DNA from 2 places in the Paenibacillus sp. JJ1722 genome. Region 1 is predicted to be linked to the other one. Evidence: a T-box and tRNA genes for the amino acid it is inferred to sense, from the RefSeq annotation. Region 1 holds a T-box; the other holds one or more tRNA genes.
The links. A T-box is a leader RNA that pairs with one kind of tRNA and senses whether it is charged. The one in region 1 lies ahead of tyrS (tyrosine--tRNA ligase), so its partner is inferred to be a tRNA-Tyr.
Positions count from the first base shown of each region.

Region 2: it encodes a tRNA-Tyr, which carries the amino acid that the T-box ahead of tyrS (tyrosine--tRNA ligase) is inferred to sense. The anticodon was not compared.

Region 1 is NZ_CP182500.1:3,789,051-3,795,918, reverse strand. Features, by position in the region: gene acsA (acetate--CoA ligase) at 1-167, shown strand, start outside; gene ACM1ND_RS16970 (penicillin-binding protein 1A) at 286-3,309, opposite strand; T-box leader at 3,445-3,711, shown strand; gene tyrS (tyrosine--tRNA ligase) at 3,778-5,031, shown strand; gene ACM1ND_RS16960 (AraC family transcriptional regulator) at 5,231-6,100, shown strand; gene rpsD (30S ribosomal protein S4) at 6,181-6,780, opposite strand.
Region 2 is NZ_CP182500.1:384,945-391,812, reverse strand. Features, by position in the region: gene ACM1ND_RS01715 (GAF domain-containing protein) at 1-146, shown strand, start outside; gene ACM1ND_RS01710 (response regulator) at 290-943, shown strand; gene ACM1ND_RS01705 (PAS domain-containing sensor histidine kinase) at 936-2,039, shown strand; tRNA gene ACM1ND_RS01700 (tRNA-Gly) at 2,240-2,310, opposite strand; tRNA gene ACM1ND_RS01695 (tRNA-Pro) at 2,320-2,393, opposite strand; tRNA gene ACM1ND_RS01690 (tRNA-Arg) at 2,416-2,492, opposite strand; tRNA gene ACM1ND_RS01685 (tRNA-Cys) at 2,519-2,589, opposite strand; tRNA gene ACM1ND_RS01680 (tRNA-Gly) at 2,600-2,674, opposite strand; tRNA gene ACM1ND_RS01675 (tRNA-Leu) at 2,681-2,767, opposite strand; tRNA gene ACM1ND_RS01670 (tRNA-Lys) at 2,782-2,857, opposite strand; tRNA gene ACM1ND_RS01665 (tRNA-Gln) at 2,862-2,936, opposite strand; tRNA gene ACM1ND_RS01660 (tRNA-His) at 2,954-3,026, opposite strand; tRNA gene ACM1ND_RS01655 (tRNA-Tyr) at 3,046-3,131, opposite strand; tRNA gene ACM1ND_RS01650 (tRNA-Thr) at 3,136-3,211, opposite strand; tRNA gene ACM1ND_RS01645 (tRNA-Phe) at 3,238-3,310, opposite strand; tRNA gene ACM1ND_RS01640 (tRNA-Asp) at 3,377-3,453, opposite strand; tRNA gene ACM1ND_RS01635 (tRNA-Met) at 3,479-3,552, opposite strand; tRNA gene ACM1ND_RS01630 (tRNA-Val) at 3,583-3,658, opposite strand; tRNA gene ACM1ND_RS01625 (tRNA-Glu) at 3,665-3,736, opposite strand; tRNA gene ACM1ND_RS01620 (tRNA-Ser) at 3,769-3,860, opposite strand; tRNA gene ACM1ND_RS01615 (tRNA-Met) at 3,864-3,937, opposite strand; tRNA gene ACM1ND_RS01610 (tRNA-Asn) at 3,972-4,047, opposite strand; tRNA gene ACM1ND_RS01605 (tRNA-Ala) at 4,052-4,127, opposite strand; tRNA gene ACM1ND_RS01600 (tRNA-Ile) at 4,150-4,226, opposite strand; rRNA gene rrf (5S ribosomal RNA) at 4,263-4,379, opposite strand; rRNA gene ACM1ND_RS01590 (23S ribosomal RNA) at 4,530-6,868, opposite strand, start outside.

The DNA of each region.
Region 1 (6,868 bases):
ACATCTATCGCTTCGTTAAGGAAGGGCTGTCTGCTCATGCTGCTCCACGCGAAATTGAGTTTAAGGAAAAGCTACCCAAAACCCGTTCCGGTAAAATTATGAGACGCGTGTTGAAAGCCTGGGAGCTTAACCTTCCTACAGGTGACTTATCTACCATAGAGGATTGAAGTGCTGTGCATATTAGAATTAAAAAAGGGAGTCTCCAAAGCCTTAATGGCTAAGGGGACTCCCTTTTTGATAGGGTGAATCTCATATTCACCCTATCACTTTCTGCTTTGTCTTCTGTTATGGACGGACGGCTCCGGAAGGAGCCGATTCCCCCATGGCATTCATGGAAGTGACACGAAACCAGCCTTTTGGCTTTTTCCCCGACTTATATTCAAAGCTGGGAGATGCGGTAGAGCCTATGTTTGTAAAAGGCTCCGCACCGCTTTCGCTGTAATACACGTTATAGCCTGTAATAGCGTCCGCAGACTTACCTGCGCTCCATTGGAGCGCTACGGATGAGCCAGCGGCTTTAGCTTGAGGCTGTCCAGGGGCAGTAGGAACCTCTGTAGGCTGTGCACCTGTTCCATCTCCCTCGCCCGGAACGTCTGGAGACTCAGAATCTGCAGGTGGCACCACAGGTGCTGCGCTTGCTTTCGTGCTTGGCCCAGACTCATGGCCGCCTACATCAACGGCGGTCACGTAGTAGCTGGAGCTGCTGCCCCCAGGGCTGTCAGAGAACACCTTGGAGCCGTCAGCCATAACAACCTTGCCAAGCCGTTGGAAGCTGCCCCCATCTGTAGAACGATACAGACGGTATCCTACGACGTCGCTGTTTCCGCTTGGGCTAAAGCTGATTATGGCTTTGCCGTCACTATAGCTTACGTTGACGCTAGATGGAGCGTTAGGGGCTGCTCCATCGTCCTTGCGTGGATCAATCTGAGTAGGAGCTTCCTTATCTGCATCCTGAGGCAGATAGTAGGACAACGAATTATGTCGTCTCATCACCTTGAAGGCTTGCTGAAGCTCTTTAATCAATTCTGAGATGGGCTTTTCCCGTTTTCTAACGGTCCGTTCATATAACATATCATCCGGTGTACCATCGCGTGGAATATAATTCACACCTTGGTAGGTAATATATTTCGCACGGCTCACACCATTTTCACTGTTTTTAGGTGGATACTTACTGTTATAAATGTCCGAACCATACGCGGATGCTGTGCGGCTTACAATGCCGTCAGGTCTCTTGAAGCTGTCCGTTTGGAACAGCTGGGCATCTTTAGCTGTTACTTCATTCATGATTAGAGCCCATAAGCGACGAGCCCGCTCTTTTTGGACTTTCGTTTCAAGCTTATTGACAGGTTGCTTGTAACCAACCCATACACCCAGCGTGACGTCAGGCGTAAAGCCCTCGAACCAAACATCAGTGTAGGATTGCGTAGTGCCTGTCTTGCCGGCAATCGGAATCTTGCCGGATTGATCAAAGTTCCGCTTCACCAGTCTGCCTGTGCCTTCCGACACGGCTGTACGCAACATATCCGTCATCAGGTAGGCGGTTTGCGGTGAGAAGGCCTGCACAGGATTAGCCTGATGCTTATATACAATATTGCCTTGCGAATCCACAATCTTTTCGATCATATAGGCGTCATTAAACACACCGCCATTTGGAATGGCTCCATATGCATTCGTGAGTTCCTCGACAGTCACCCCATGGGCCAAGCCGCCAAGTACACCCGTTTGAGCGTTGTTATCACTGGATTCCAAGGTGGTGATACCCAGTTTTTTAGCAAAAGCCCAAGCGTTGCTAATCCCTACTTTTTCGTTAAACAGCTTGAGTGCTATCGTATTTAGCGATTGATTCAGTGCATAACGCGCCGTAACCAATCCTTGATAGCGGTTGTTAGCATTTTTCGGAATGTGATATCCATTACTGCCATCTTTCAAAATAATAGGGGCATCATCCACGATACTACCAGGCTGCACAAGACCGCTGTCCAATGCAGGGAGATAGGCAGCAATCGGTTTCATTGCCGAACCTGGCTGACGTACCATCTGCGTGGCATAATTCATCTGCTCCTTTTGGAAGTCCCGACCTTCCATCATTCCAAGAATGGCGCCTGTTTTATGCTGAATCAGAATAGCCGCTGCTTGTTCGTCACCCTTGGTTTTACTAGTGGCAGAGAAGTTGTTTTTATTTTCTGCAATTTGACGCATAGATTTGTAGACGCTCTTATCAATGGTGGTGTACACCATATAACCGCCTGTGCGAAGCTGCTGTTCAGCTTCTTTGAGTAAATCGTTATCGTCCTTGGTCTTGGCATCTGCACTGGCATTAGCTGCTTGACCCGGATTGGTGACAGACATGAGTGCCTGCGCAGCCTGTCGTTCTGTTTCCATCATAAGGTATGGATAGGTGTTATAAGCTTTAACAGTGCGTGGTGCGAGAGATTTTTTGATATCAAAAGCCATCGCTTCATCATACTGTGCTTTATTGATTTTGTTCTCCTCCAGCATTCGACTGAGCACCAGGTGCTGGCGGTTGATGGCTCTTTTAAAGCCAGCTTCATTAAACTCGCCCTTACCGTTGTAAGCAGAATAAGAAGAAGGAAGCTGTGGCAAACCTGCCAGATAGGCGGCCTGGGCTACATTAATCTCGTTCAGATCATTCTCATTAAAAATACCTTTGGCCGCTGCTTTAATGCCAAAGACGTTGTAACCGCTTGAACCGTTACCAAAAGGTACTTTATTGAGATAGGCCGTAATAATTTGCTGCTTGCTCAGGAAGCGCTCAAGGCGCAGAGACAGCAAAATTTCTTTGACCTTGCGGTCATCCGTGCGATCGAGATTTAGAAAGACACGACGCGCAAGCTGCTGGGTGAGGGTACTCCCCCCGGTTTGTACGGATTCATGCAGCGCCTTTTGCTTCACAGCACGCAGCGTTCCCGACAAATCGACACCTTTATGCTCATAAAAATGATTATCTTCAATGGCAATGACTGCGTCAATGACGAGTTGTGGAATCTCCTTAAACGTGACAGGTCTTCGATCTTCTTCTGTCCGAAGTTGTCCGATGGGAGAGCCATCATTGAAATAAGCGAAGCCTGTAATTGCATTCTTATCTACTTCCTGTAGGATCATGGATCTGGAACGCACGGGTTCGCTTTTTACAATAGAAGCGACATAGCCAGCGGCGGCCCCCCCTGCAAATAGTGCCCCCATAAAACCGATGATGATGACCCACTTTATGACACGGCCGAGCCTTCGCATGGTTGTCCTCAAGCGGGAAGGCTTTGGCGCTGATACATTGTTTTTTTCTTCAACCATTAAGTCTTCCTCCTTTATAACAGCCATTATTATAGCATAAAATTACAAAATGAACCCATATGCTAAAAAGCCTGTCTTTTGGTGTCGTTGACTACATAAAAGCAGTGTGTTATAAATAGGTCAAAGTAAATATCGTGAAAAGCAGAGAAAGACTTCAGTAGAAGGCGGATTCACGTTGTACAGAGAGCCGATGGGTGGTGTGAATCGGTAGCGTCCCTCCTTTGAATTACCGTCTGGAGCTGTCTGGATGAATGGAAAGCATTTGCAGGTTTGCGAAGCTACCATAGTAATCCAGTACCGGGTGTAGGCCCGTTATAGGAATGAAGTGAAAGAAATGTCTGTCTTTGACATGCGTTTCTTTAATTAGGGTGGTAACGCGAGTAGCTCCTTCTCGTCCCTTGGGATGAAAGGGGCTTTTTGGTTTGTCTAATATGTAATATTTTGGATGAAAAATAGGAGGTATACAGGATGAAGTGGGAAGAATTGAAGCCGGAGCAACAGGTAGAGGTCGAGCGACAGCTAGAGGTGATACAGCGGGGTGTGGCGGAAATTGTACCGGAGGATGAGCTGAAGCGTAAGGTAATCAAATCGGTCGTTAGCGGCGAGCCGCTCAAAATTAAGCTGGGTCTTGATCCATCTGCGCCCGACATTCACATCGGACATACGGTTGTTATGCACAAACTGCGCCAGTTCCAGGAATTAGGCCATCAAGTGCAACTGATTATCGGAGATTTTACAGGCAGAATTGGTGATCCGACAGGTAAATCGGAGACTCGTAAGCAACTGACTGAGGAAGATGTACAGCGTAATGCACAAACGTACAAGGAACAAATTTTTAAAATTCTCGATCCTGAAAAAACAAAGGTATTCTACAATTCCGAATGGTTAGGGCCAATGTCTTTTGCTGATGTAGTAACCCTGTCGGCCAAAGTAACGGTTGCCCGTATGTTGGAACGAGATGATTTTACAAAAAGGTACCAAAACGGATTGCCGATCAGCATCCATGAGTTCTTTTACCCGCTGATGCAGGGCATGGATTCCGTGGCTCTCCAAAGCGATATTGAATTGGGGGGGACGGATCAGAAGTTTAATCTGCTGATGGGCAGAACCCTGCAAAAAGAATACGGAGTTGAGCCGCAGGCTACTATTACATTACCATTGCTTGAAGGGCTGGATGGCGTCCAGAAGATGAGCAAAAGTTTGGGGAACTACATTGGTGTTGATGAGGAGCCAAACGAAATATACGGGAAATCCATGTCCGTTCCTGACGAGCTGATGCTGAAATATTTTGAGCTTGCAACGGATATCAACAACGAGGAGCTGGCAGAGCTGGCGAAAGGTGTTAAGGACGGCTCAGTACATCCACGTGATGCCAAAATGAAGCTGGCTGGAACGTTAGTGCGCATGTACCACGGCGAAGAAGCAGAGGAAGCAGCGAAGCAGCATTTTGTGACCGTATTCCAGCAACGTGCGCTGCCTGACGATATTGAAGAGTTCACCTTGACGGCTGATCAGTTAGAAGAAGGTGGCATTCGTGTGATCCAGTTGCTGACTCATCTGGGCTTTGCAGCATCAAATGGTGAAGCCAAGCGCAGTATTCAGCAGGGTTCGGTCAAAATTAACGAAGAGAAATGGACCGATGTGAACGAAGCATACACGCCGAAGGAAGGCGACATTGTGCAGGTAGGTAAACGGAAATTTGCTAAAATCAAGCTTGGATAATGAAAATATATTCAAAAGCAGCACTGAGATTGTATCGATCTCAGCGTTGCTTTTTTTTCTGACAAGTGAAAAGTCATGGTAAACTTAGCACAAATAATCAAACATGTAGGTAAAGAGTTATACATAATGAAAACGTGGGTTGCACAATTTGGGTGTAGGATAGATAACCAAAACAATTACAAGTGCGGGGAAGGATTATATGGACTATTTTAAACGAATTCAGTGTGCGATTGAGTTTATTGAATTGAATCTCCGGGAGGATTTAAAAATTGCCGAGATTGCTTCACAGGCCTGTTTTTCAGCTTTTCATTTCCAACGGGTTTTTCAGGCCATTTCGGGTTTTACGGTTCAACAGTATATAAGAAGGAGAAGATTGTCCGAGGCGGCTGAACAGCTAAAACAATCCAATCAAAAAGTGTTGGACATTGCTATTGAGTATCAGTACAACTCACAAGAAGCTTTTACCCGCGCTTTTGAAAAGAATTTTGGGATCACCCCTGGGAAGTATCGTAACGGTGATATCGAGTTTCCTGCGCAAAGTAAAATCAATTTTCTGGATTACCAAAAAAATACGATGGGGGATTTGGATGTGAATAAGCCGGTGATATTGCAGCTCGAAACAGTTAAAATTGTAGGATATGAATATAAAACAAATCTGAATAATGAGCAGCACTATAAAGAAATCCCAGGGTTTTATGGGCACTTTGGAGCAAATGAATATTTTATGTTTATCCCGAACAAAATTGCACCGGGAATGTCATATGGGGTTGCCTGTCGATTTGAAGACAACGGTGCATTTTCATTTGTGGTGGGCGAGGCAGTTGAAAAAGAGTCAAAAGAACTGGCAGAGGGTTTCGTATATATGGAGATTCCAGCAGGGAAGTATGCTGAGTTTGACGCTTCGGGTTCAGATGGACGGGTTCAGAATATACGAGACTTTATCTATGGCACATGGCTTCCTAATTCTAATTTTGAACGGAGGGAGGGGCCTGATTTTGAAATTACGGACGTGATGAATTCCTCCTATCCAGATCACTTGAGTATGAAGGTATACATCCCCATTGAATAAAACCCTCAGGCTCGATGCATAGGGAATATAAAAAAAAGCACCCGAATAAATTCGGGTGCTTTTTGGTGCTAATACAAGGATTAGCGGTTGTAGAATTCGACGATTTGTTTTTCATCGATATCTTGGGACAATTCGCCACGCTCAGGCAAACGAATGAATTTACCTTCCAGAGCTGCGTCATTGTACTCCAGGTAAGCTGCCAAGTGGTTGCGGTTTTCCAAAGCTTCTTTAATGGAAGACAGGGAACGACTTCTTTCACGAAGACCGATCACGTCGCCAAGACTTACTTGGTAAGAAGCGATGTCAACTTTTTTACCGTTCACAGTAACGTGACCGTGAGCTACCAATTGACGTGCGCCTGCACGGGAATTAGCAAAGCCAAGACGGAACACAAGGTTGTCCAGGCGGCTTTCCAGCAAGAACATAAAGTTTTCACCAGCGATACCGTGCATGTGTTGAGCTTTGTTGAACAGGGTACGGAATTGTTTTTCACCCAAGCCGTACATGTGACGCAGCTTTTGTTTCTCTTGAAGCTGCATACCGTAGTTGCTGATTTTTCTCCGTTGGTTTGCACCATGTTGTCCCGGAGGGAAAGGGCGTTTCAATTCTTTACCTGTGCCGCTCAGGGAAATACCGAGACGACGGCTCAATTTAAATTTAGGACCAGTGTAACGTGCCATTATAGAGTTAACTCCTTCATAATTAAAATTTGAGTTGGGGCTCTCTTTGCGCTCCAATTTGTTCGGCGCTACCAATTAAGGTAAGACG
Region 2 (6,868 bases), 2.7 Mb from region 1:
CCTTTTCCAGCACAGGGGATCTGCCCAACGGTGTGCTGCTTCTTGGTAATCGTGATGTGAGGATGTTCACAGAGTCTGATGTAGCCGAGGCCACTCAAGTCGCTCAACGCCTTAGCCAACTATGTGCTTACCCTCTTACTCCATAGATCAACAATGTTTCTGTAGATAATGAAACTCATAAAATACTTGATATCACTGTCCCTAACTATCTTTGTTGATTGAAATCCCTAAAATTTGCTATGATTATGACAAAACGCACGGTTTTTTTACCGTTCGAGGGGATGACAAATTGATTCGTATACTAGTAGTGGATGATCACGTTGTCGTACGTTCTGGCCTCATGGCCCTATTGGACGGCAAAAACGGTATCAAGGTAGTAGGAGATGCAGCAGACGGGGATGAGGCAATCCACAAGGCAGTGGAGCTACAACCTAATGTCGTGCTCATGGATTTTAGCATGCCACCTGGCAAAGATGGTCTCACGGCAACCACTGAATTAAAAAAAAAGTTGCCCGACACAGAAGTCCTTATTTTAACAATGCATGATGATGAAGAATATCTGTTCCGGGCCATTCAGGCTGGAGCATCCGGATATATTTTAAAAAGCGCACCTCACGAGGAGTTGCTCGCTGCCATCCAGTCTGTAGCCGAGGGTAGTGCCTACTTGTACCCGAATGCAACCAAACGACTGATGAGTGAATATCTGGACAAAATCAAACAGGAAGGCATAGCCGGACCCTATGAATCCCTATCTGAGCGGGAAAAGGAGATTCTATCGTGGGTAGCCAAAGGATATGCCAACAAGGAAATTGCCGAGCACCTAGTGATTAGCGTCAAAACCGTAGAGTCCCATAAAAGTAACCTTATGGAGAAGCTTAACTTGAAAACACGACCTGAGCTAGTCAAATTCGCACTAAAAAAGGGGCTACTCCATTATGAATGAACCTTCTAATCCTTTACTGCAGCATGCCTTTGGTGAATCAACCGATACATTGCTGAATGATCTAGAAATTTATATACCAGAGTCCCCTTTTCTCCATGCACTACGTAACTCACTCCACCAACTATCCAATCTAAAATTTGCTCTAGATACGTCTTCCATTGTTGCTTTGACCGATCATCGAGGTATTATTCAGTACGTGAACGACAAGTTTTGTGAGATTTCGCAATACAGTCGTGAAGAGCTGATCGGTCAGGATCATCGTCTCATTAATTCAGGCTATCATACCCCTGCCTTCATGAAAAACCTGTGGACTACAATCCGTTCAGGTGAGGTATGGCAAGGAGAAATACGTAATCGTGCTAAAGATAACAGCTACTACTGGGTGAATACTACGATCGTTCCGTTTATGGACGAGGAAGGTAAACCCTATCAGTACTTAGCGATCCGCAATGAGGTCACTAAACTGAAGAAAGTAGAAGCGGAACTCCAGTCTATGATGACGCAAGTCATGCAAATACAGGAAGAAGAACGTAAACGCTTTTCAAGAGAGCTACATGATGGGATAGGACAAAGCTTGTTTTCACTTATTATTCAGTTAGATAGCCAACTTGCCGAACAACCTAGTGCTGCTCTGGAGAGTCTTCGTTCGCAGGTGACCGACATCATCAAAGATGTTCGTGGTCTAGCGTGGGAACTTCGTCCCTCAGTTCTGGATGATTTGGGTGTCGTCCCAGCTATAAGAACCTATATTGAAAACTTCTGTTCTCATTACGGGATTGAGGTGCATTTTCAATGCACTCTACGTAAACGCCTTGATATTCGCAAGGAAATAGCAATTTATCGGATTGTACAGGAGGCATTAACGAATGTAGCCAAATATGCAGATGTAGCGGAGGCATATGTCGACGTTGAGGATCAAGATGAAATGATACAAGTGACCATTCGGGATGAGGGCATTGGATTCTCTGGAAAGTCCCAAGGAGAGGGAGTTGGATTGTTCAGTATGGAAGAACGAGCTAGAGGGGTAGGGGGATTTATGAGCATGACCTCTGCTCCAGATGAGGGAACCTCCATCCAGCTGACCATTCCCGTGTAAAAACTGTCCACTAGATCGGTTATCGGTGTATACCAGTTGTATGATCAGAACGATATACACCGATACCGAGATTATGAATAATCAATACATTGTGGGTACATGAAGATAAATACAAAAAAAGAGAGAGCTCTGTCCCCAGACAGGCTCTCTTTATTTATAAGGTGTCACCACTGAGGCAACAAGAATCCGCTATAGCAAAAAGCGGGTGATGGGAATCGAACCCACGCTACCAGCTTGGAAGGCTGGAGTTCTACCATTGAACTACACCCGCAAATCAGTATCGGGATGACACGATTTGAACATGCGACCCCCTGGTCCCAAACCAGGTGCTCTACCAAGCTGAGCTACATCCCGACATTATACTTTTTTTAAGAAATGGCGCGCCCTGAGAGATTCGAACTCCCGGCCTTTTGATTCGTAGTCAAACGCTCTATCCAGCTGAGCTAAGGGCGCATATTTAAATCCATAATGAGCAGTCAAGGCGCCACCCAGATTTGAACTGGGGATGAAGCTTTTGCAGAGCTTTGCCTTACCACTTGGCTATGGCGCCGTATGGATAATGGAGCGGACGACGGGAATCGAACCCGCGACCCTCGCCTTGGCAAGGCGATGCTCTACCGCTGAGCCACGTCCGCAAAATATGGTGCGGTCGAGAGGACTCGAACCTCCACGGGGGTTAGCCCACACGGACCTGAACCGTGCGCGTCTGCCAATTCCGCCACGACCGCAAAATAATTATAAATGGTGAGCCATGAAGGACTCGAACCTTCGACACCCTGATTAAAAGTCAGGTGCTCTACCAACTGAGCTAATGGCTCTTAATGGCTGGGGATATAGGATTTGAACCTATGCATGACGGAGTCAAAGTCCGTTGCCTTACCGCTTGGCTAATCCCCAATAAATTAAGAATAAAGGGCGGCCGATGGGGCTTGAACCCACGAATGCCGGAGTCACAGTCCGGTGCGTTAACCACTTCGCCACGACCGCCATATGATTATGAAAAGACTGGTGGAGGATGATGGATTCGAACCACCGAACCCGTAAGGGAGCAGATTTACAGTCTGATGCGTTTGGCCACTTCGCTAATCCTCCAAAATGGTGCCGGCGAGAGGACTTGAACCCCCAACCTACTGATTACAAGTCAGTTGCTCTACCAGTTGAGCTACACCGGCACATTACTCATTTCCCACTTGAAAGGTGGCTCGGGACGGAATCGAACCGCCGACACGAGGATTTTCAGTCCTCTGCTCTACCGACTGAGCTACCGAGCCATATTTTGTTTTATTACTACACCATATAATCCACACTATATATGTCAACTATATATGAGATTAAAATGGCGGAACTGACGGGATTCGAACCCGCGATCTCCTGCGTGACAGGCAGGCATGTTAGGCCTCTACACCACAGTTCCAGAGGCATTTCCAATAGGAAATTAATTGCGGGGGCAGGATTTGAACCTACGACCTTCGGGTTATGAGCCCGACGAGCTACCGAACTGCTCCACCCCGCGACATTAAAAGGGATTTATCAAATTTTCTTATGGTGGAGGCTGAGGGGATCGAACCCCCGACCCTCTGCTTGTAAGGCAGATGCTCTCCCAGCTGAGCTAAGCCTCCATATTATGACCCGTAGGGGATTCGAACCCCTGTTACCTCCGTGAAAGGGAGGTGTCTTAACCCCTTGACCAACGGGCCTTACAAAATAAGTTCTGATTCCAATAAATTTATGGCGGAGAGAGAGGGATTCGAACCCTCGCACCACTTTCGCAGTCTAACCCCTTAGCAGAGGGTCCCCTTATAGCCACTTGGGTATCTCTCCGAGTAGCGGCAGAGGGGATCGAACCCCCGACCTCACGGGTATGAACCGTACGCTCTAGCCAGCTGAGCTACGCCGCCACCTTATATATAAAAGTCAGAAATATTCAAAACATGGCTCCCCGAACAGGACTCGAACCTGTGACAACTCGATTAACAGTCGAGTGCTCTACCAACTGAGCTATCAGGGAATATTGGTGGAGCCAAGCGGGATCGAACCGCTGACCTCCTGCGTGCAAGGCAGGCGCTCTCCCAGCTGAGCTATGGCCCCAATCTTTTTGTTATTCTAGAAGTGGTGGGCCTTAGTGGACTCGAACCACCGACCTCACCCTTATCAGGGGTGCGCTCTAACCAGCTGAGCTAAAGGCCCTAACATGTAAAACTTCATCATCCTTTAAAGGATATAGCTTGGCGACGTCCTACTCTCCCAGGACCCTGCGGTCCAAGTACCATCGGCGCTGGAGGGCTTAACGGTCGTGTTCGGGATGGGTACGTGTGGAACCCCTCCGCTATCGCCACCAAACATGAATTTACACTGTAAATTCTTCCGTACGGTTATTCGGTTCATCACTTATCGTGTGAATGAATAGCCATGCGCTTATTGTATGTCACTTGTACATACTTTCAAGGTTACACCCTGAAAACTGGATCCGAAACTTATTTGCGTTTTATTTAGGATAAGCCCTCGACCGATTAGTATTGGTCAGCTCCATGCATTACTGCACTTCCACCCCCAACCTATCTACCTCGTCGTCTTCAAGGGGTCTTACATACTGGGAAATCTCATCTTGAGGGGGGCTTCACGCTTAGATGCTTTCAGCGCTTATCCCTTCCGTACATAGCTACCCAGCGGTGCTCCTGGCGGAACAACTGGTACACCAGCGGTACGTCCATCCCGGTCCTCTCGTACTAAGGACAGCTCCTCTCAAATTTCCTACGCCCACGACAGATAGGGACCGAACTGTCTCACGACGTTCTGAACCCAGCTCGCGTACCGCTTTAATGGGCGAACAGCCCAACCCTTGGGACCTACTTCAGCCCCAGGATGCGATGAGCCGACATCGAGGTGCCAAACCTCCCCGTCGATGTGGACTCTTGGGGGAGATAAGCCTGTTATCCCCAGGGTAGCTTTTATCCGTTGAGCGATGGCCCTTCCATGCGGTACCACCGGATCACTAAGCCCGACTTTCGTCCCTGCTCGACTTGTAGGTCTCGCAGTCAAGCTCCCTTCTGCCTTTGCACTCTTCGAATGATTTCCAACCATTCTGAGGGAACCTTGGGGCGCCTCCGTTACTCTTTAGGAGGCGACCGCCCCAGTCAAACTGCCCACCTGACACTGTCCTCGCACCGGATCACGGTACCAAGTTAGAACCTAGATACGATCAGGGTGGTATCCCAAGGATGCCTCCCTTCAAGCTGGCGCTCAAAGTTCTACGGCTCCCACCTATCCTGTACAGATCGTACCCAAATTCAATATCAAGCTGCAGTAAAGCTCCATGGGGTCTTTCCGTCTTGTCGCGGGTAACCTGCATCTTCACAGGTATTAAAATTTCACCGGATCTCTCGTTGAGACAGCGCCCAAGTCGTTACGCCATTCGTGCGGGTCAGAATTTACCTGACAAGGAATTTCGCTACCTTAGGACCGTTATAGTTACGGCCGCCGTTTACTGGGGCTTCGGTTCATAGCTTCGCCCGAAGGCTTACCACTCCCCTTAACCTTCCAGCACCGGGCAGGCGTCAGCCCGTATACTTCGCCTTGCGGCTTCGCACAGACCTGTGTTTTTGCTAAACAGTCGCTTGGGCCTTTTCACTGCGGCCCCCTCGGGCTATTCACCCTACCGAGGCACCCCTTCTCCCGAAGTTACGGGGTCATTTTGCCGAGTTCCTTAACGAGAGTTCTTCCGCGCGCCTTAGAATTCTCTTCTCGCCTACCTGTGTCGGTTTGCGGTACGGGCACCTTCTCCTGGCTAGAGGCTTTTCTTGGCAGTCTGAGATCATGACCTTCGCTACTACAATTTTCGCTCCCCATCACAGCCCAGCCTTACGATGTGCGGATTTGCCTACACACCAGCCTCACTGCTTAGACGGACATCCATCAGTCCGCGTCACTACCCTACTGCGTCACCCCATCGCTCATAACGGATTACGGTGGTACAGGAATTTCGACCTGTTGTCCTTCGACTACGCCTATCGGCCTCGCCTTAGGTCCCGACTTACCCTGAGCGGACGAACCTTCCTCAGGAACCCTTAGGCTTTCGGCGGATCTGATTCTCACAGATCTTTTCGTTACTCATACCGGCATTCTCACTTGAATGCAGTCCAGCGCTCCTTACGGTACACCTTCAACCCGCATTCAACGCTCCCCTACCCCTGATGCAAGCATCAAGCCATAGCTTCGGTGGTGTGTTTAGCCCCGTTACATTTTCGGCGCAGAGTCACTCGACCAGTGAGCTATTACGCACTCTTTCAATGGTGGCTGCTTCTAAGCCAACATCCTGGTTGTCTGTGCAACTCCACATCCTTTCCCACTTAACACACACTTGGGGACCTTAGCTGATGGTCTGGGCTGTTTCCCTTTCGACAATGGATCTTAGCACTCACTGTCTGACTCCCGGAACTAAATCTATGGCATTCGGAGTTTGACTGAGCTTGGTAACCCTTGCGGGCCCCGCACCCAATCAGTGCTCTACCTCCACGATTCTTTTTTCCGAGGCTAGCCCTAAAGCTATTTCGGGGAGAACCAGCTATCTCCGGGTTCGATTGGAATTTCTCCGCTACCCCCACCTCATCCCCGCATTTTTCAACATGCGTGGGTTCGGGCCTCCAGTGCGTGTTACCGCACCTTCACCCTGGACAGGGGTAGATCACCCGGTTTCGGGTCTACGTCCACGTACTCATTCGCCCTATTCAGACTCGCTTTCGCTGCGGCTTCAGCTCTTCACCTTAACCTTGCACGGGAACGTAACTCGCCGGTTCATTCTACAAAAGGCACGCCATCACCCATAGATCGGG